DNA from 2 places in the Bradyrhizobium symbiodeficiens genome. Region 2 is predicted to be linked to the other one. Evidence: riboswitches for the same ligand, from Rfam matches in the RefSeq annotation. Region 2 holds a riboswitch; the other holds the start of a gene.
What was found. A riboswitch is a leader RNA that binds a small molecule or an ion and turns the genes downstream of it on or off. The one in region 2 is predicted to bind cobalamin.
Positions count from the first base shown of each region.

Region 1: another riboswitch for cobalamin. It lies ahead of CIT39_RS18590 (TonB-dependent receptor); the one in region 2 lies ahead of CIT39_RS12815 (TonB-dependent receptor).

Region 1 covers NZ_CP029427.2:4,001,755-4,011,540, forward strand. Annotated here, with positions in the region: gene CIT39_RS18585 (hypothetical protein) at 1,218-1,799, opposite strand; gene CIT39_RS18590 (TonB-dependent receptor) at 1,876-4,113, opposite strand; cobalamin riboswitch at 4,228-4,442, opposite strand; gene CIT39_RS18595 (response regulator) at 4,471-4,908, opposite strand; gene CIT39_RS18600 (ATP-binding protein) at 4,905-8,198, opposite strand; gene CIT39_RS18605 (hypothetical protein) at 8,302-8,526, opposite strand; gene CIT39_RS18610 (hypothetical protein) at 8,613-8,864, opposite strand; gene CIT39_RS18615 (hypothetical protein) at 8,973-9,182, opposite strand; gene CIT39_RS18620 (hypothetical protein) at 9,329-9,508, opposite strand; gene CIT39_RS18625 (adenylate/guanylate cyclase domain-containing protein) at 9,614-9,786, opposite strand, start outside.
Region 2 covers NZ_CP029427.2:2,812,579-2,822,364, forward strand. Annotated here, with positions in the region: gene cobF (precorrin-6A synthase (deacetylating)) at 1-228, shown strand, start outside; gene cobT (nicotinate-nucleotide--dimethylbenzimidazole phosphoribosyltransferase) at 239-1,291, shown strand; gene CIT39_RS12810 (histidine phosphatase family protein) at 1,284-1,856, opposite strand; cobalamin riboswitch at 1,929-2,131, shown strand; gene CIT39_RS12815 (TonB-dependent receptor) at 2,249-4,606, shown strand; gene CIT39_RS12820 (PepSY domain-containing protein) at 4,619-6,040, shown strand; gene CIT39_RS12825 (siderophore-interacting protein) at 6,071-6,826, opposite strand; gene CIT39_RS12830 (O-methyltransferase) at 6,861-7,553, opposite strand; gene CIT39_RS12835 (AraC family transcriptional regulator) at 7,660-8,700, opposite strand; gene CIT39_RS12840 (hydantoinase/oxoprolinase family protein) at 9,093-9,786, shown strand, end outside.

The DNA.
Region 1 (9,786 bases), 1.2 Mb from region 2:
GTTACCCGGAAGACACGAGTCGAACTACCGCAATACCCTCGTTGGGAGGGCCCACCACAACCTCAGATTTTGTTTCGGCAATTCACCTCCGAGTTTGCTCCACGACACGGTGACCGCGCGGCTGAGTCGGGCGCGCTCCCCTCACGAATGGCTTTCGCCTGGCGTCCCGGACAAGCCGCAACGCGCGAGCGGAGCGGCAGGGCCTGGACCAGAAAGGCGAAAGGCTGCGAAGCGGATGGATAGGCCCCGGCTCTGCAGCGCACCGTCGAACCGGACGATCCGCTGAGGCGGCAAATTGGTTCTCCAATTATCGCTGTCATTCCCCGCGCAGGCGGGGAATCCAGTACGCCGCGGCTTCTCAGTTCAATCACTGCCGTCTTGGAGTACTGGATCGCCCGCCCCTGTGCGCAAGCGCGCACAAGGCGGGCGATGACGCTGAGTGTGTGGCTGCAGACACGCCTTCGCAATCTCGCGGCGCGTTTCGCCCGAGCTTTGCTTGGTCTCGCTACCCTCTGAATCCAAGAGGGCACAGGGAAGGCCGGGTGCCGGCTGGCACCCGCGGTCCGCTGCGCGAAAAGCACGCGCAAAAAAGACCGCACAGCAGCATACAGGTGTCGCCGATCACTCGGCCTTCCCTGCGCAGTGGCTGGACGGCTTATGCCGTGATCTCCCGGGAGCCGACCATTCCTTTTGGCCTCCCTCGCCGTTCAAATTGACGATGCCGTCCACCCGGTTGGGCTCGCGCACATCTTCGAACAGCTTGACCGTGGCAACGACGGTCAGGACCACACGGTTTTGCCGTACGCACGGCCCGCCATGTCGCCGCAGTATTCCCGGGCCCTGTCGACAGAGCCGGAAACTTACGAGCGAGACGAAGCCTGACAGCGCCGTCGTCCGCACGCGGTTACGGACTCACAGGGACTACCCGCCCTGCCCGCACCTCTCGTGCCGACGCTGCCGCGTCCACCGCAACCCCGGCTCGCGAACATGACGACTTCACGTCGCCCCTCTTGGGTGAGCCGGGATGGGCGACACATACGCCGAAACCGAATTTCGGTAAAGTGGAATCTTTTTGCGTGCGTGGATTGACAGAGGGCGACACAGGCAACGGTCAGTAGCCCGGATGAGCGCAGCGACATCCGGGACAGTGCAAAATGCCGGGCGAGCGGCCCCGGATTACGCTGCGCTCCACCCGGGCTACGGTCACGATCGTCCGCTCAGGCCGACATCGCTCGCTTGGGCCCCGACGGATCGACAAGACGCACGATCTCGCAGACGGCAACGAGGCCGGCGAGCCAGACGGCGCAGGTCAGAGCGATGCGCATCACGATGGCGGCGGTGAAGGCGCCCTCGCTGCCAAGGAACGGCGTCGCGGCGAGCAGCGCGAACTCATAGACGGCAAAGGCGGCGACGAGCGCGATCGCCAGCATCAGCGGCGTGCGGCCCCGCGGCAGCAGGCCGAGCACCGTCGACGCTGCCGCGGTCGAGAGAAGCGCAGCCGCGCCGATAACAAAGCCCCAGGCAATCGTGCTGGAGTCGACTGGATAATGCAGCACGCCGAAACCGATGGTCTGGTTGACGAGCCAGGCGCCCGTGACGACGAGCAGCGCCGGGCGCTGCGGCAGCATCGCCGCGGCAACGACCGCGAAGGCCGCAAACGGCGTTGCACAGGCGAACGCGAAGCTGGCGAGCGCGCATGAGGCCGTCAGCAGCGCAAAGCAGAACATCGGCGCAAGGCGCGACGCGACCGGGTGAAGCCGGAAGCGATCGCCGCGAGACGGCAGGATGCCATGAGCCATGGTGTTGAGAGGCACGGGTGATCTCCTTCTCTTTGAGGTCTAGTACATTTGGGCGCGCGTAACAGCCTGACGTAAATCAGAACGTTGCACCGGCCTTGAGCAGATAGGTGCGGCCCGGCAGCGGATAGGCGCTGAAGCGGCCATCCGTGAAGGTGCTCGCGATGGCGTAGTCGTAGTAGAGCGCATTCAGCACATTGTTGACGCTCAGGGACCAGAAGTAGCGTTCATATCGGCCGCCGAGCTTGAGATCGATGGTGCCGTTGGCGGGGATCGGCTTCTGGGTGCCGGCCTGGTCGTTGTCCATGCGCCGTTCGCTCCAGAACCGCGCGGTCGCATCGAGCACCACATAGTCCTGCCAGATGTTCCAGGTGACACCCGCACTCGCCGTGTAGCGCGACACCAGCGGCACATCGTTGCCGGCCCAGATGCCTTCGCGGAAGACGGCACGGGTATAGGCCACGCCGGAGCGCAACAGCAGGGCGTCGTTGACGCGATAGGACAGGCTGGTCTCCGAACCGTAGCGCCGGGTCGGATCGAGATTGGTGTTGTAGAACAGGACCGGGCTGAAATGGACCTCGTTGGTGAGATCCATCAGATAAACACTGCTCTGCAGCTGCAACCCGCCGCCCTTGATGCGCAGCCCGCCCTCGATGTCCTCCGAGGTCTGGGTCTTGAGCTGGAAGGTTTGCGGAATTGAAGCGAAGGTCAGCGGGTCGAAGGACGGCCCCGAGGACAGACGCTCATCGACGTCGGGGGTGCGGAAGGCGCGCGCGGCGCGACCGAACAGCGAGACCACGTCATTGAGGCGATGCTCGGCCCCGAGATGCAGCGCATATTGGGTCTCGTTGCTCGTCAGCGGCAGCGCGCCGATGTCGGCGTTGAACGGCGCGGCCGGATCGAAATTGTCGCGTGCCGCAAGTCCGATGGTCTGCACCCGCGCGCCGTAGGAGACGTCGGTGGTGGGCGTTATCCCCAAATTGTGCTGGAAATAACCCGCGACCGTCTGCTGCCTGAGGTCGTAATTGTGCCAGGCCGCGAGCCCCTGCCCGGCGCCGCGGTTCTGTTCAAAGCTGGCATCGTAATAGTCGATGCCGGTCAGGAGCTGCGACGGCATGCCGAGCAGCAGGCTCTTCACGCTGAGCCGCGGCGTGATCGACCAATTCGTCAGATGGGAGCCAACATAGGTCGACGTGAAGAAGGCAGGAACCGGTGCCGGGCTGGAGAAGAACGCGCTCTGCTGCTTCTTGTCACGCACGCCGCCATCGACGATGAGATCGACGCCGTTGACCAGGGTCCTGGTAAAGCCCGCAGTCGCGCTGAAACCCTGCTGATTGGCGTAGTTGAACGGCGTGCTGGTCCCTCGCCGGTTGGCCCTGAGCTCGTCGAGGCCGATCGAGGGATCGACGGTGCGGCCGCCCGGCAGTCGCAGCTCCTGATTGTCGCCGGTGACAGTGAGAAATGCGGTCAGGCCGGGCGTGGTGTAATTGAGATTGCCGACGGCGTTCTTCTGGGAATAGCGATTGTTATCGCGATAGCCGTCGGTCCTGACCGCATTGCCGTAGAACGACGTCGACCACGGACCGGAATTGAGCGAGGTCGAGACATTGCCGAGCCGGGTGTTGAACGAGCCGAAGCCGGCCTCGATGCGAGCGCTCACGGGCGGTCCGCCGACGCCATTTTTGGTGATGATGTTGATCACGCCGCCGACCGCATTGTCGCCGTAGAGCACCGCACCGGAATTGCCGCGCGTGACCTCGATGCGCTCGATGGAATCGAGCGGGATGGTGGAGAGGTCCACCTGCGCCATGTCGACGTCGTTCAGCCGCCTGCCATTGACCAGCACCAGCGTGTTGGCGGTGGCAAAGGCGCCGAAGCCGCGCAGGTCCACGCCGGTCTTGGCAGCGATCGGGCCGCCGTAGAACGTCGTGATCTGGGCGCCGGGAACTTGCGTCGCGATGATCTCGGCAAGCGTCTGCGATGGCGAATGCGCGATATCCGCGGCCGTGATGACGGTCGTGGCAGCCCCGACGATGCCGCCGTTGCCGGCGGCAGTTTCACCGCCGGAGCCGGATGAGCCGACGCCATTTCCTGCCGGCGCGACATCCGCGATCGTCTTGCGCCGCGTCGTCTCGCCGTCACCGGTTGCCCTCGCGCGCGTGCGGTTCTGATCGGAGGGCTGGGTCACTTCGATCGATGGCAGCTGCTCGGCCAGGACCCGCTGGGCAAAGGCGGGAGACAGATCGAACGAATGGAAGGAAACCGATGCGAGCAGGCCGGCGGCAAGGCGCCTGGCGGCAGGGACGACACGGGACACAATTGTAACCTCGGTATGACGTCAGTGGCACGTCACAGCGAACGAGGTTTCACGGCAGAGCCATGGATTGCTCCGGTGAAGCCGATGTCTGTACTCCCCGACCGACATCTTCGCGTGTGACCACGGCTGACGGCAGGTCTCCTGGCTCGCGGGTCGTTACCTTGCGTCGCCTTCCCAGGACCGAGTTTCCCAGTGGCATGAGACGAAAGATTCACCGCTTACAGTTGCGGGGGCAGCCGTGGCGTTGAGACAAATCCTTAGCGTTGGGACGTCCCGCACCACATTCCCTTTTGATCTCCGTGAGGAGAACCGTCACCGGTCATTTAGGGGCCAACGCCTTGGCGAGTCAATCGACGGCTACGCCAGGGAACAGCTCTGCGTGGCCGGAAGCTCGCCGGGGGGAGCGGGTTCGTTCCGCTCCCCCTGCGCCGCCAGAGCCTGGCGGAGCGCGGTCTCCAGGTCCTGTTGCTGAAACGGCTTCTGCAGGATCGGAACGTGGCGGAAGTCCGCAAGCAGGCTCGCAGGACCGTAACCGGTGGCGAACACGTAAGGTATGCCGCGTTCTGCGATACAGCGCGCGACCTCGAAAGTCTGCCGCCCGTTGAGATTGACGTCGAGGACGGCAACGTCATACGAGAGCGCAGCCGCCTTCTCGAGCGCGTCATCGACGCGCGAGGCCATGCCCGCGATCTCGCAACCGGCATCGACAAGGGAATCCTCGAGCAGCATCATCACCAGCGACTCGTCTTCGACGACGAAGACCCGCTGGCCAGCCAGATCGGTTTCAGGTTTCATGAGGGCCTCCCGACAGCCATCGTTGCGATATCGAATCCGCCCAGGCTGGCGCGGATTTCATGCAGCGGCGCGCGAATGACGCAAACGACGCCTTCAGGCGCGAAGCGCAGATCGACATCGGCGCCGCCGAATTCGTGGGGCAGCCCCTGCTGAATCAGGCGGGTGCCGAACCCGCGCCGCGACGGCGGGGCCACGGCGGGACCGCCCAGCTCGGTCCAGCACAGCTCGAAGCGATCGTCGACCTTCCAGGCGAGGTCGACGGTTCCCGAACCGTTCGACAGGGCGCCATGCTTGACGGCGTTGGTCGCGAGCTCGTGCAACGCCATCGAGATGGCCAGTGCAGCCGAAGGCCGCATGCGCAGATCGGGCCCGCTGAAATTGAGCCTCGCACTCTCCGGCTCGGCATGCGCGGCGAGAGCCTCGGTCACGACCTCTCTCAGTTCCGCGGACTCCCAATTTTCCCTGACGAGCACATCGTGTGCCTTCGACAAGGCGATCAATCGCGCATCGAACGCCTTGCGCCCCTCCGCCAGGCTGGATGCGTTGCGCAAGGTCTGGAGCGCGAACGACTGCACTGTCGTCAGCGTGTTCTTGACGCGGTGATTGAGCTCGTTGACCAGCAGTTCGCGATGGCGCTCCTGCCGCTTGCGCTCGGTGATGTCGATGGCCGCGCAGACCGCGCCCTGGAACACACCGGCGGCGTCGACGATCGGAGACGCCTGGAAGATCGCGGTGACCGAGGAGCCGTCTTCGAAGCAGAGCTCGAGTTCCTCGCCTGCGACTTCCTCGCCGCGGGCCGCGCGCTGCAGCGGCAGTTCGGACGTCTCGACCTGGACGCGATTGCGAAGGACGCGGCAGGCCGGACGTTCGCCCTCGGGCGCCGACAGCGACATGTTGGTATCGGGCCGGACCCGCAATAGCCGCGCTCCATAGGCATTGCCGAAAACCCGCTTCGCCTCGCGGTCGTGGGTGAACCAGACCGCGGTCGGCACGGTGCTGACGACAGCCTCCAGTCGCGCGGCCTGGCGGCGCTGGATCTCCTCGGCATCCCTGCGAATGCGCGCCAGCTGCAGATTGGCGCGCACCCGCGCCAACAATTCGCGCGCCGAGAACGGTTTGTTGACGTAGTCATCGGCGCCGGCCTCCAGCCCCTCGACGCGGGCCTCTTCGCCGGCGCGCGCCGACAACAGGATGACGGGCGATCCACGCAGATTGTCGTCGCGGCGCAATGCGCCAAGCAGCCCGATGCCGTCGAGGCGCGGCATCATGACGTCGGACAGGATAAGGTCGGGCCGATGGTGCCTCGCGGCGTCCAGCGCGCCCTGCCCGTCGGCGAAGGCCTCCACCCTGTAGCCTTGGGCTTCGAGCAGACGCTTGACATAGTTGCGCAGGTCGGTGTTGTCGTCCGCGAGGATGATGCGCTCGCCGCTGCCACGTGTGGAGGCGTCCGGCGTCTCGCTCGTGCTCTCCAGCGTGAGATCACCGCGCAGATCCATGGCGCCCTCATCCTGCGGCAGCCAGCGCAGCGCCTCCTGGACATAGGCTTCGACTCCGCTTCCGGTCGTCAGCGTCGTCGCAAGGCGGTCGGCAACACGTTCTGCCGGCAGATGAGCCGATCCGAACGGGATCGTAACAGTGAAAACGCTGCCGCGGCCGAATTCGCTCGCCACCGTGATGGCGCCGCCGTGCTGCTTGATCAGCTCGTGCACCAGCGCGAGCCCGATACCGCTGCCCTCGAACGTGCGTCCCTTCGCTCCCTCGATGCGATGAAAGCGCTCGAACAGATGCGGCAGTTCGTCCGGGGGAATCCCCGTGCCGGTGTCACGCACGCGCAATTCGGCGGACTTGCCGTCGGCGCTGGTGCCCATCTCGACCGCGATCTCGCCCTCGAAGGTGAACTTGAACGCGTTGGACATCAGGTTGAGGACGATCTTCTCCCACATCTCGCGATCGACATGGACGTCGTGCGGCAGCGCCGGACAGGCGATGATCAGGCGCAAGCCGGCCCGATCGGTCGCCGAACGGAAGTTCGAGGCGAGTTCGGCGGTGAACGCGGCAAGATCGGTCGGGACGAAGCTCGCCCGCACCCGCCCCGCCTCGATGCGGGAGAAGTCGAGCAGGCTGTTCACCAGCCGCAGCAGGCGGAGCGAATTGCGATGCGCAACGTCGAGCCGCTCGCGCTGCACCTCAGGCAGCGACGTCAGCGAGGTATCGTTGAGCGCGTCCTCGATCGGTCCCAGCATCAGCGTCAGCGGGGTGCGGAACTCGTGGCTGATGTTGGAGAAGAACGTCGTCTTGGCGCGGTCGATCTCAGCCAGCGCCTCGGCACGTCGACGCTCCTCCTCGTAGGCCTGCGCATTGGCCAGGCTGGCGCCGATCTCGCCGGCCGCAAGTTCGAGAAAATTGCGATAGTCGTCGTCGAACAGCCGAAATGGATTGAGGCCGGCGACCAGCACCCCTTTGCGGGCCGTCTCGCCGCGGGCCGGGATGGGGATCACAGCCGCCTGCCGCGGCGGCACGTCCCATGCGCCGCGCGGACATTCGGCCCCGAAGCGCGCGGCGAGATGGGAGACCACCTGCGGCTTCTGTTCGCGAATGACCTCGGCAAGCGGCCAGAGCGCCGGCCCCTCCAACGGGAGCTGCGCCAGCGCCGCGGGATGGTCGGCATCGATACCGCACCTGCCCACCAACGCGATCTCGCGCCCCTCGGGCTCGACCAGATAGATCAGCGCGAACGGCACGTCGCGCGAGTCCGTCGCGAGCGCCAGGCTCGATCGGCGGCAAGCCTCCTGAAGGCTGCGCGTTTCGGCGGTCGTCGCCGCAAGCTCGCGCAGCAGCGCAAGCTGCCGGTCGCCGATGACACGGCGCGTGTCGTCGGTATTGGCGCAGATGATGCCACCGACCAGACCGTCGTCATCGGGAATCGGACTGTAGGAGAAGGTGTAATAGGTCTCCTCCGGATAGCCGCTCCGCTCCATGATCAGAAGTTGCTCTTCGACGTAGGTGCCCTCGTCGCCTCCCATCGCGGTCGCGAGCATCGGGCCGATGTCGGTCCAGATCTCGCGCCAGATTTCCGCAGTCGGCCGGCCCAGCGCCCAGGGATGCTTGCCGCCGATGATCGACTTGTAGGCGTCGTTGTAGAGATAGATCAGCTCCCGTCCCCAGCCGATCCAGATCGGCTGGCGCGAGGTCAGCATGATGCGCACGGCCGTCTTGAGGCTGCGCGGCCAGCTTTGCGGCTCTCCCAGCGGCGTGCTGGTCCAGTCGTGGGCGCGCATGCGTGCACCCATTTCTCCACCGCCTGAGAGGAAATCTGCGGGAGCCCTCGCCGTTGTTGGCTCGACAGCACTGTTCACTTGGGGCTCCGACGCACGCGACGCGCGCACGCAATTGTCACTGGGCCGATTGCCTTGGCGAACCGGTCTTGATCACCGCCCGTTCACCGGCATCGACCAGCTGGCCGATCCCGGTCCGTCCCGCGAGCGCGCAGCGGACGATGCTCTCCGCAACCGACCGGCGGAAACCGTGATCCTCGCCCGCCGGACGATCGCGGCAGATCCGATCAAGCGCCAACTTCATGTTGATCCGCGTCCGGGTGTCGAAATGCTCGCCGATCATTCGTCCGGCCCCTCACGTTGATATCCCGGCACAAAACGTTCGAGGGGCCGGTCGGGTTCCATCCGGAAAGTCGAACCAGCCGCCGGTCAGGCTCGCCCTCGGGAACGCTGGGCCTGGGCCCACGCGACAGCGACGTCGCGGGGCGGCACATCGACGCGCTTGATGGGGGTCAATTCGCCGGAGGCCGAGACAATCGCGGTCTCCTCGCGGTGGCAGCGCGTACAGACGAAGCGGACCTCGTGCGGGGTGGCCATCCAGCTCGACCGCTTCACATTGGCCGCCATCGGCCATGCATTGCAATACGAGCACGACACCAGAAATCGACCGGGATCGAGCATACCCATTTCCGTCGGACTCCGCGTCCTGCCTGCCCCCTCAATGATTGGCCCATGTGAATCGTTCCGGTGCCCGAGCACCGCCGCCGGGAGTGCCACGAGAACGGCAGCTCAGCGCGCGCCCTTGAGGGTGCAGGAGGTGGTACAGGTGACCGTGGTGCCGCGATCGCACGATTTGCAGGCACTGACGCACTGGTTCAAGTCGCGGGGATTATAGCTGGTATTCCGCAGCGGACAGATCGACGTCGAGCCGGTGATGTCCTGCTCCCGGTCGCAGGCCGCCGTCATGAGCGCAATGATGATCACGGCAACGAGGCGCATGGGATTGGCCTGTCAGGATGGCGATGACGTTCACGGGGTGCGCTGCATTGCAACGAAGCCCCGGCATTCCCACTGCGAGCAATCGAGAAACGCGACGCTCACACGCAGGATGCGCGCCAAACCTTAAGAACGGATTGCAGCCGGCGTCAGGCCGCAGCGGCCTTGGCCGCGATCGCCTGCCGCATGTCCACCGCCAGCTGACGGTATTGCTCCGAAAGCTTCAGATAGAACTCGCGCTTGGTGCTGTCGGTGGCGAGCTTGGCGATCAGCTCACATTCGGCGGTGAGCGTCTCGAACCGTTCCAGCCTGTCCTCAAGATGTGTCATCGGCGTGTCCCCATCAAACGCCTCAAGGACACCCAACCTAGGCCCGGGAAATAGGTCACGGCGAACATCGTTATCGAGCAGAATGAATTTTTCCGGTGCGACAGCCTATTTGCTGTCCAGCCGCCAGGCGCCGTCCCATCCTTCGTCGGGCGGGCTCGCCTCGAACTGCGCGATGCGGCCGAGCATAATGCGCGAGGGGCCGTCGCCGGGCACGGCTTCGAGCGCGGCACTGAAGGCGGCGCGCGCCTCGTCGAAACGCCGGGCACGATAGGCGGCGA
Region 2 (9,786 bases):
CAAGGTGTCGATACCGTGGTAGTGATGCTCGACGGCGGCACGGCGTTTCAAGTGCTTGACCCGGAAGGCTTGCAGATCTGGTGGGGCGCATATCTCGGCATGCCCGACCAGATCGTCATGTCCGGGGCGCTCGCCGAGGTTGGCCCGCGCATCGTCGCGGCGCGCCAGGAGGCGCGCGAGCGGCATGGCTGGATCATGGACAGTTACATTCTCAAGCGCGCGCGTTGAGCGAGGCAGCATGCTCCCGGAATGGGTTACCAAGAACTGCCCCGAAATCTCCGCCGCGCATCGCGAGACGGCGATTGCGCGGCAGGCGCAACTGACAAAGCCGACCGGTGCGCTCGGCCGGCTGGAGCAGCTCGCGATCGAGCTCGCCGGTTTGCAGGCGACCGAGCGGCCGCGTGCGGCGCTTGTGCCGATCATCATCTTCGCCGGCGACCATGGCATCGTCGCGCAGGGCGTATCGGCGTATCCGCAAGGAGTGACCATCGCGATGATGGCGAATTTTGCCTCCGGCGGTGCCGCGATCTCCGTGCTGGCGCGCGAGCTCGGCTCGAGCCTGGAAGTGGTCGACGCCGGCACGCTGGCGCAGGACGAGATGGCGGGAATCGTCACCGACAAGCCGCGCCACGGCACGCGCGATTTCAGCGTCGAGGCCGCGCTCGCACCCGCCGAGCTGGCGTTTGCGCTCGAGGCCGGCCAGCGCGCGGTCGCACGTGCGGCAGCCCATCAACCTGATCTCCTGATCTTCGGCGAGATGGGGATCGGCAACACGACGACCTCGGCTGCGATCGCCGCAAGCCTGCTTGGCGTGAGCGCCGAGGAGATCGCGGGCAGCGGGACCGGGGTCGATGCGGCCGGCCGCGCGCACAAGGCGCGGGTGATCGATGCGGCGATAGCCCGCCACGGCGTTGCGAGCGCCTCGGCCGAAAAAATTCTGTGCGCCGTCGGCGGCCTGGAGATCGCAGCGATATCAGGTGCGATCATCGCGGCCGCGCAGCGCCGCATCCCGGTCTTGATCGACGGCTTCATCGTATCGGTGGCGGCGCTCGCAGCGGCGCGACTCAACCCATCGTGCCAGCCGTTTCTGCTGCCGTCGCATCAATCTGCGGAGCAGGGACACCGGCTGGTGTTGCGCGCGCTGAACGTGCAGCCGTTGATCAGCCTCGATCTCCGGCTCGGAGAGGGATCGGGCGCGGCCATTGCGCTGCCGCTGGTTCGGCTCGCCTGCGCGCTCCACAACGACATGGCGACCTTTGCGCAGGCCAATGTGCCTGACAGGCCTAGCTGATCCGCTGATTGGCGGAGACGACGCGCCAGCCGCTCGCAAGGCGATCGATCCGGGTCAGCGATAGCGGATCGATCACGAAGCGCAGGGCAGCCTGCGGTGTCAGATCCAACGCGATGCAGAGCGCGGCGCGGATGGTGCCGGAATGCACGACGAGCGTGGCCGATCCGGCGCCGATCCGCGACAGACCCGACCGGACACGCGCGACCTGGTCCGCAAAACTCTCGCCGCCCGGCGGCCGTGCGTTCGCCGGATCATTCCAGAACTGCGCATAGGCATCGTCGCCGGTGGCACTGAGTTCGTCGTGTCGATGGCCGGTCCAGTCGCCGAAATCCTGCTCGCGGAATTCGCTGATCAACTCCGGTTCGAGCCCCAGCGCGCGCGCCGTCTCGACCGTGCGCCGTGAGGGGCTGGCATAGCTCGCGGCATCCGGCGGCAGACGCCGTCGCACGGCATCCAATTGGGCGCGATCGCCGAGATCTGCCGGCGCGTCGGCAGCGTGGATGGTGCCTGTGACGCCCTCGACCGGCGCGTGCCTTATCAGCCAGAGGAAGGTCTCGCCTTCCATGCTCATCTCCAAGGAAGTTGGTCGTTGTGGCAATAACGCCGCAACTGGCACATTGACTCTGTTGTGATGGTAATCCTAGATGCTCGCGACGGTTTCCCCGAGAGGGGATGAAAAGGGAATACGGTGCGGGGATATTGTCCCCAACGCCGTGGCTGCCCCCGCAACTGTAAGCGGTGAATCCTTCGTCAGAAGCCACTGGGGTGCTCGGTCCCGGGAAGGCGACGAAGTGGTCACGACCCGCGAGCCAGGAGACCTGCCGTCAGCCGTGGTCACACGCGAAGATGTCGGTCGGGGAGTACAGACATTCGGCTTCATCGGACGGCTGAAGAGCCAGAAGGTGAGACCTCGTTCGCTGTGACGTGCCACTGACGTCATACCGAGGTCCCAAAACCGTGTCTTCCATCCGTATCGTACGACCGCGTCGCTTTCTGCTCGCGTCCGCCGCGCTCACATCTCTTGCCGCTCTCGATCTGCCCGCCGCGCTGGGGCAGCAAGCCCGTGAGCCCCTGCCGCCGGTCGAAGTGTCGCCGGCCCAATCCCGCAAGCAGGCCAGGCCGGCCGGTCGGGACGCGCAGAGCCCGCGCCGCGCGGCTGCGCGCAGGCCGGCAACCGCAGCAGCGATGCCGAAGCCCGTCGTGCCGACTGAGGCGCCCCCGACGCCGCTCAACAGCAACGCCGTGGCCGAAAGCGCCTCGCGGCTTGGCCTGACGGTGCGCGAGATACCCGCGACCGTCGAGGTGATCTCGGCCGAGATCATGCGCGAGCAGGGTTATCGCACCGTATCGGATGTGGCGCAGGGTGCGGTCGGCGTCACTTCCGGCGACAATCCGGCCGAACCCGCGGCGTTCTCCATGCGCGGCTTCACCAACAGCCAGATCAATACGCTCTACAACGGCATCAAGATCGGTCCGCAGAACATGACCTCGCGGATCACCGACACCGCCAATCTGGAGGCGGTGGAATTCCTGAAAGGCCCGGCATCGCTGATCTCGGGCGAGGGCGCCGCCGGCGGCGCGATCAATTTCGTCACCAGGCAGCCGCATACGGGACCGATCCGGAACGAAGCTGATTTCTCCTGGGATTCGCTGAATTCGTTCCGCGCGCATTACGGCTCGGGCGGCAGCACCAACGTTCAAGGCCTCGATTACCGCTTCGATATCAGCCGTTCCTCGCTCAACGGCTTTGTCGACGATACCAATACCAAGATGCTCGACGTCTCCGGCCAGCTCAACTATCGCATCTCCGACAGTCTCAAGGTGTGGGGCGCGATCGAGTATCGCGAAGACCGCTCCAAGGCCTATTGGGGCGCGCCGCTTGTGCCGATCGCCTATAGCGGTTCGCATGCGACGAGTGGGATCGTTTCGGGCAATTACGTCTCGAACTACAACAAAACCAACCTCGGCGCGGTGACCATCGACGACCGCACCCTCAACACCAATTACAACGTCCTCGACAACCGTAACGTCGCGCAGGAGGTGTGGCTGCGCGGCGGATTCGAGCTGAAGCTGGCGCCGGACCTGACGCTGAAAAGTCAGGCGTATGGTTACGGCGCGGAGCGCACCTGGTTCAACAACGAAATCGAGGCCTTCAATTCCACCACGAACCTGGTCGATCGCGAGCGCTTCTATGTCGCGCACAGCCAGCGCCTCGTTGGTAACATCACCGATTTGATCTGGGACGCCAATATCGCAGGCTTCTACAATCGCCTGGTCACGACGCTGTCGTCGAGCTATCTCGATTTCGTCAGGCCGGGCGCTGCAAACTTTCCCGGCGACTCCGTTTCGCTGGTCGATCCCAACCGTGGCTTTTACGGCCTGCTGACGACGCAGCAGCAGACCGCGCGCATCGACAATGAGGCGCTTTCGTTCGAGGACCGGCTGAAGCTGACGCGGACCTTCGCGCTGGTCGGCGGCCTGCGCGTCGAGCACATCGGTCTCGATCGCAACTCAACCGACAAGAGCGGTCTCGTGAAACCGGACTTCCCGTACACGAAGGATTGGGCGCCTGTGACGGGCCGGATCGGCTACACTTGGGAGGCGGTGCCCGGCCTGACCTTCTTCAGCCAATACGCTACCGGCGCGGATATCTCGGCCAACAACATCTTTCTGCTCTTGCCGACGCAGAATCTGGATCTGACCACCGCGCGCACCTACGAGACCGGCGTCAAGCACCTGTTCTGGGACAACAGGGCGGAGTGGTCGTTCTCGGCCTACGACATCGTGCGCAAGAACGTCTATGCCGCGGCCGGCGGCATGGCGCTCAATATCGCCGGGCGACAGGAATCGAAGGGCGTCGAGCTTGCCGCTTCGGTCCGTCCGATCGATCCGCTGCGTCTGTGGGGCAACATCGCCTATGTCGATGCGCGCTATGCCGATTACGATTTCGCCGGCGGCTCGTTCTCCGGCAATACGCCGCCCAACGTGCCGCGCATTGTGGCCAATGCCGGCGCGTCCTGGCGATTCTTCACGCCCTGGCCGGTGGAGCTCGGCATCACCGGCCGCCATGTTGGCGACCGCTACAACACCGATGCCAATGTCGTGACGATGAAGGCGTACACGGTGGCCGACGTCTACGCCTTCGTCGACATCCCCAAGACGGTGTTCAACGCGGTCGACCGGGCCCGCCTGACCTTCCGTGTCCGCAACATCACCGACAAGCGCTACGCGATCTGGGGCGATCCGTTCTATCCCGACCAGATCCTCCTGGGAGCGCCGCGCACCTATGAGCTCTCGGCTGCGTTCAAATGGTAGGGCGCTGATCACATGATGAGCGCGATCGTCCTGGTGCATCGCTGGCTCGGGATCGCGTTCTGCCTGCTGTTCGCGATGTGGTTCGCGACGGGGATCGTGATGCACTTCGTTCCGTTTCCGTCGCTGACGGAAGCGGAACGGTTTGCCGGTCTTGCTCCGGTGGATCGCGGAGCGGCGAGGATCCCGGTTGCGGAGGCGGTCGCTGCGAGCGAGGTCGCCGGCGTCGTGCGCGTCCGGTTGATCCAGCGGAGCGATGCCGCGGTCTACATCGTCTCGGGACCCTCGCGCGTGCGCGCGGTGCGCGCCTCCGACGGAGGGGATGCGTCGGTTGCAATTGCCGATACCGCGCTTGCCATCGCGAGGGAGCACGCGCGCAATCGCGGGCTCGATGCCGCGCGGGCTGCGGTCGTTGCGCATTCGGACTATGATCAGTGGAGCGTGCCGAACGGCTTCGATCGCCACCGGCCGCTGTTTCGGGTGGCTCTCGGCGATGCTGCGGGGAGGGAAGTCTATGTCTCCTCGTCCACCGGCGAGATCGTCCTGGACACAGGGCGGCGCGAACGGGGCTGGAATTGGGCCGGCAGTGTGCTGCACTGGATTTATCCGACGGTCCTGAGAAGCAACTGGTCCCTGTGGGATCGCGTCGTCTGGACGCTGTCATTGCTGGCCTTGATCGCGGCGATGCTTGGTGCGGTGCTCGGGATCGCGCGGGTGAAGCTGCGCGGGCGCCGGATATCCTCGCCCTATCGTGGCTGGCACGCGTTGCATCACGTCATTGGCCTTGCGGCAGCAATGTTCGTGCTGACATGGAGTGTCAGCGGCTGGCTCTCGATGGATCACGGCCGGCTGTTCTCGCGGGGGCAATTGACCGCCGCCGAGTCAGGCGTGATGAACGCATTGCCCGATTGGACGGCTGCCTCCTTGCCTGATCGGCAGCCGATATCACCCTCGGCTCGGGAGATCGAATGGTTTGCCATCAACGGCACTGTCTACCGGCGCGATCGGGTGAGCCTTGACCGTCAAGTCTTGATCAAGGCAGGGGACGCGCCCCGCGACGGACCAGCGGGATTTCTGGATAGGCGTGAGATCCAGAGTCTGGTGGCGCGCCTCGCTGCCGGCTGTGGCGTGCCGTCCGTTCTTGCGGGCAACGACGATTACGCCGCGCAATCGGCTATTCCGGGCGCGCCGGTGTACCGCTCGCGCTGCGGCGACATCTGGTTCGATATCGACGGCGCCGATGGCAGCGTGCTGCAAAGGCTGGATGCCTCGCGGCGGACCTACCGCTGGGTCTATCGCGCGCTCCACACGCTGGATTTTCCGTTTCTGGTGGCGCATCCGCGTCTGCGCGATGTCCTGATCGTCGGGCTATGTGCGTTGGGGCTGGTGTTCTCCGTCACCGGGATCGCGATTGGCTGGCGGCGTCTGCGGTCCTGACCGACGGCCGGCCGTTACATCGGCTCCTCTCTAGTCCAGGCCGCTCTTGCCTGGTGCCCAATAGGCTTTTGCCCTGATCCGCGATGATGCGACACCGGCGGCCTTCAAGGCGCGGCCGACGCGCTGGATCGAGGATGCCTTGCCGGTCAGGACGAACTGCGCGCCGTTTGCGCCAAGGCGAAGCAGCTCGGATTCCGCGGATGCAAGATGGGTACCATCCGCACTGCGTGCGATTAATCTGGCCTCGCCGAGGCCGATGGAGTCCAGCACCGGTCTGGACTCCGCGATATCAGTGGCTTCGAACAGATGGAGCGCGCCGCCGGCCCGCAGGCTGTCGCGCAACGCGGCTGCAAGGCCGAACGAGGTTTCATCGCCGAACAGAACGATGGGCGCTCCGAGGTCGGTAAGGTCGAGTGAACGGCGAGGACCAAAGAACTGGCAGGTGTCACCTTCGCGCAGACCGCTGGCCCAGCGGCTGCCGGGGCCATCGCCATGGGCAAAGGCGAGCAGCCGCATTCTGCCGTTGCCGGCGTCCCACGACATCGGCGTATAGGTGCGCGCGCTAAGGCCCGAGCCCATCGCGACCTGGATCTTCTCGCCGGCCGTCCAGGCGACGTTCCCGAGCGCTTCGCCTTCGAGCTCGACAAGCCGGAAGCGGGACGAGAGCGTCTCGATGCCGGCAACGCGCGCAGGACGCATCAGCCATCGCAGCAACATCCGCGTCAGCCGTCCCTGCGGTGCCCGCGATGGCTCGGACGTCTGTGGCTCGTGAGCTGGCTCGTTCAAGTTTGGCTCCATCGCAGTTTCACCATCGCGCCGATCATCTGGTCCTGATCGTGAATTCGTTGCCACGTCCCGGATCGAACGGTAGAGACAGGGAGAGGTAGCCGTTCTCGGGATCGCGCACGTAGTCGATATAGCCCGAGGCTTCCTCGAGCGCGTTCTCGCCGACGATGACGGCGCCCGGCTTCAGATGTGGTTCCAGCAGCTTGAGAATTGGAAGATAGAGAGTAAATGCTCCGTCGAGCATGACCATGTCGATCTCGCCGCCTAGGCCGGAGCTGAGCGTTTCGCGCGCATCGCCGTGCCTGAACTCGACGAGGTCGGCGAGCCCCGCGGCGGCAACGTTCGCCCGTGCCCGCTCGATCTTGCCGGGTTCGAGATCGGTCCCGATCAGGCGCCCGCCACCGATGTCGCGCAGGCCCGCCGCCATGTAGATCGCGGAAATTCCCATTGAGGAGCCGAACTCGACGATGCGCCTTGCCTTGCGGGCACGGACGCACATGTAGAGGAAGCGTCCGAACTGCGGAGAGACGCTCAGGAAATTGTCCGCAAATCCGCGATAGACTTCGTTCAGATCGCGGCTCTCGGCCGCGATGGCCTTGCTGATGATCTCGTCACGGCTGTTCGCTTCGTTCGCGAAGGCTTGCATCAGGGGGCCGTCGGCGACCTCCGCTTCCTGGTGAAGACGATGGAGGAATTCGGCGACGACGCCCTTGCTGAGTGAATCCATGTCGGTCGGCTCCTTGCAATGCGCCCGCCGGGCGCTTCGGAGCCTGGATACGAGATGGTCCCTCAGACCGCATTCCGCGAACGGGACAATCGATTGCGAATTCCGGTCAGTGTGCGCCGACGCGGCGTTCGGCCAGATATCGCGCCGGCGGCTTGCCCAGCGCCTTGCGGAACATGGTGACGAAGGCGCTGGCCCTCTCATAGCCGAGATCCAGCGCAACGGCTTGGACCGATGCGCCCTGGTCGAGACGTTGAAGCGCGATCAAGATATGGAGCTGTTGGCGCCAGCGGCCGAAGCTCATGCCGGTCTCGCGTCGGAGGATGCGGGTGAGGGTGCGCGGAGCAACGGCCATGCGCCGGCTCCAGTCCTCGATCGTCGCGCGATCGGAAGGATCGGTCATCATCGCGCTCGCGATCCGGCGCAGCCTGGCGTCGGCCGGCATGGGAAAGCGCAGCTCTTCGGCGGGCGCAAGAGACAGCTGGTCGATCAGTACCGCGGCGATCCTGCCGTCGGCGCCGTCGAGATCGTACATGACCGGCATATGGGTGGCATGCACCAGCAAACGCTCGAGCAAGGGCGAGATCGTCAGTGTGCAGCATTGCTGCGGCAACGCGGGCACCGCATCCGGTTCGACGAACAGGCAGTGCATCTCGACGTCGCCGGCGACGCTGACGCTGTGCGGAACATGACCGGGAATCCACACCGCACAACGCGGCGGGACGATCCAGACGCCGTGTCCAGCCTCCAGCCTGACGAGGCCGCGCATGGTCAGGACGAGCTCGTCCTTGCGATGCGCGTGCATGGCCAGCTCCATGCCCTTGGTGACCATGTGACCCCCGAAAGCGGCGACGGCGCGCGGCACGGTCTCGGGATCGAAATCCCCGAGATCATCGGGGTTCATCTGGTCATCGTTGATCCTGAAGAAGGGCATGGCAGGCGATGGGGGATCCGCAGAGGACTGGCTGGTCCAGGCAATATCTGGCCCGTGATCGCGACTTTCAACGCAGGTCGCCCTAATCTCGATGGTTTCTAACCAGTTCGTCCCAACGGATGGCTGCGCTTTCGCCCATCGATCGGACCGGACGATATCCTCGCTTACTGACCGTACAATAAAGAAAGGCTGAGCCGCCCGCCGTGCATAGCTCATGGGCATCCGAACCCTGCGCAACGCCGTTCGATCGCCTGCAAATTAGACAGACGATTTTAGTCGCTGGGATCGCAGTGCAACGGCCGTGGCGGTTTGCGCGGAAAAATCCGTGGTGCGATGCACTCTGCCGTCGTTCAGCAGTCCGCGTCTGCATGCTCTCTGCGCGGGCAGAGCTGCACCAAAACGTGCAGCCGAATTCGCTGGCCGCAGCACCGGCCTGGTGGTTTGCGGCAAAGCTGGCCCTATCCCGACCTGACCGCTCTGTCGCACACTCGCGGACAGTGGCAAGACAAGGAATGCATGATGAGCGGTCTCGGTTCGGCAATGGATCTCGCAATGGACGGTAACAGGCCGGCGTGCGGTTCGGGCCTCATCTGTCGCTGCCCCGGCACATGAGCTCCTCCGAACATCACTGGGAGGTTGGCACCGATATCGGCGGCACCTTCACCGATATCATCGCGATCCGGCGCGATTCATCGGAGGCGCGGATCGCAAAGGTGCCGTCGCGCCCCGACGCGCCGGTTCAGGCGATGCTGGAGGCGATCGAAGCGGTGGGCCTGCGCAAAAGCGAGGTCAGGCGCTTCGTACACGGCACGACGCGCGTGACCAACGCCATCGTCGAGGGCCGGCTGCCGAAGGTGGCGCTGGTCGCGACCGAAGGATTTGCCGATGTGCTCGAGATCGCGCGTTATCGCCGCCGCGATCTCTACCGTCTCGACATTCCGCCGAAATCGCCGCCGCTCGTGCCGCCTGAGCGCTGCTTCGGGCTTGCTGAGCGCCTCGATCACGAGGGTCGGGTGCTCAAGGCGCTCGAGCAAGCGGAGATCGAGCGCCTGGTTGCCTGGCTGAAGGAGACCGGGGTCCAGAGCGTCGCGGTGGCTCTGCTTCACGCCTATGCCAATCCCGTGCACGAGAAGATGCTGGGCGAGCGGCTCAAGGACGTCGTCGCCCATGTCTCGCTGTCGCACGAGGTCAATCCCGAGGCGCGCGAATACGAACGGACATCGGCGACCGTGTTCAACGCCGCCGCGATGCCCATTGCGGTGGAGTATCTCAGCGAGCTCGAGCAGCGGCTGCCGATTGGCC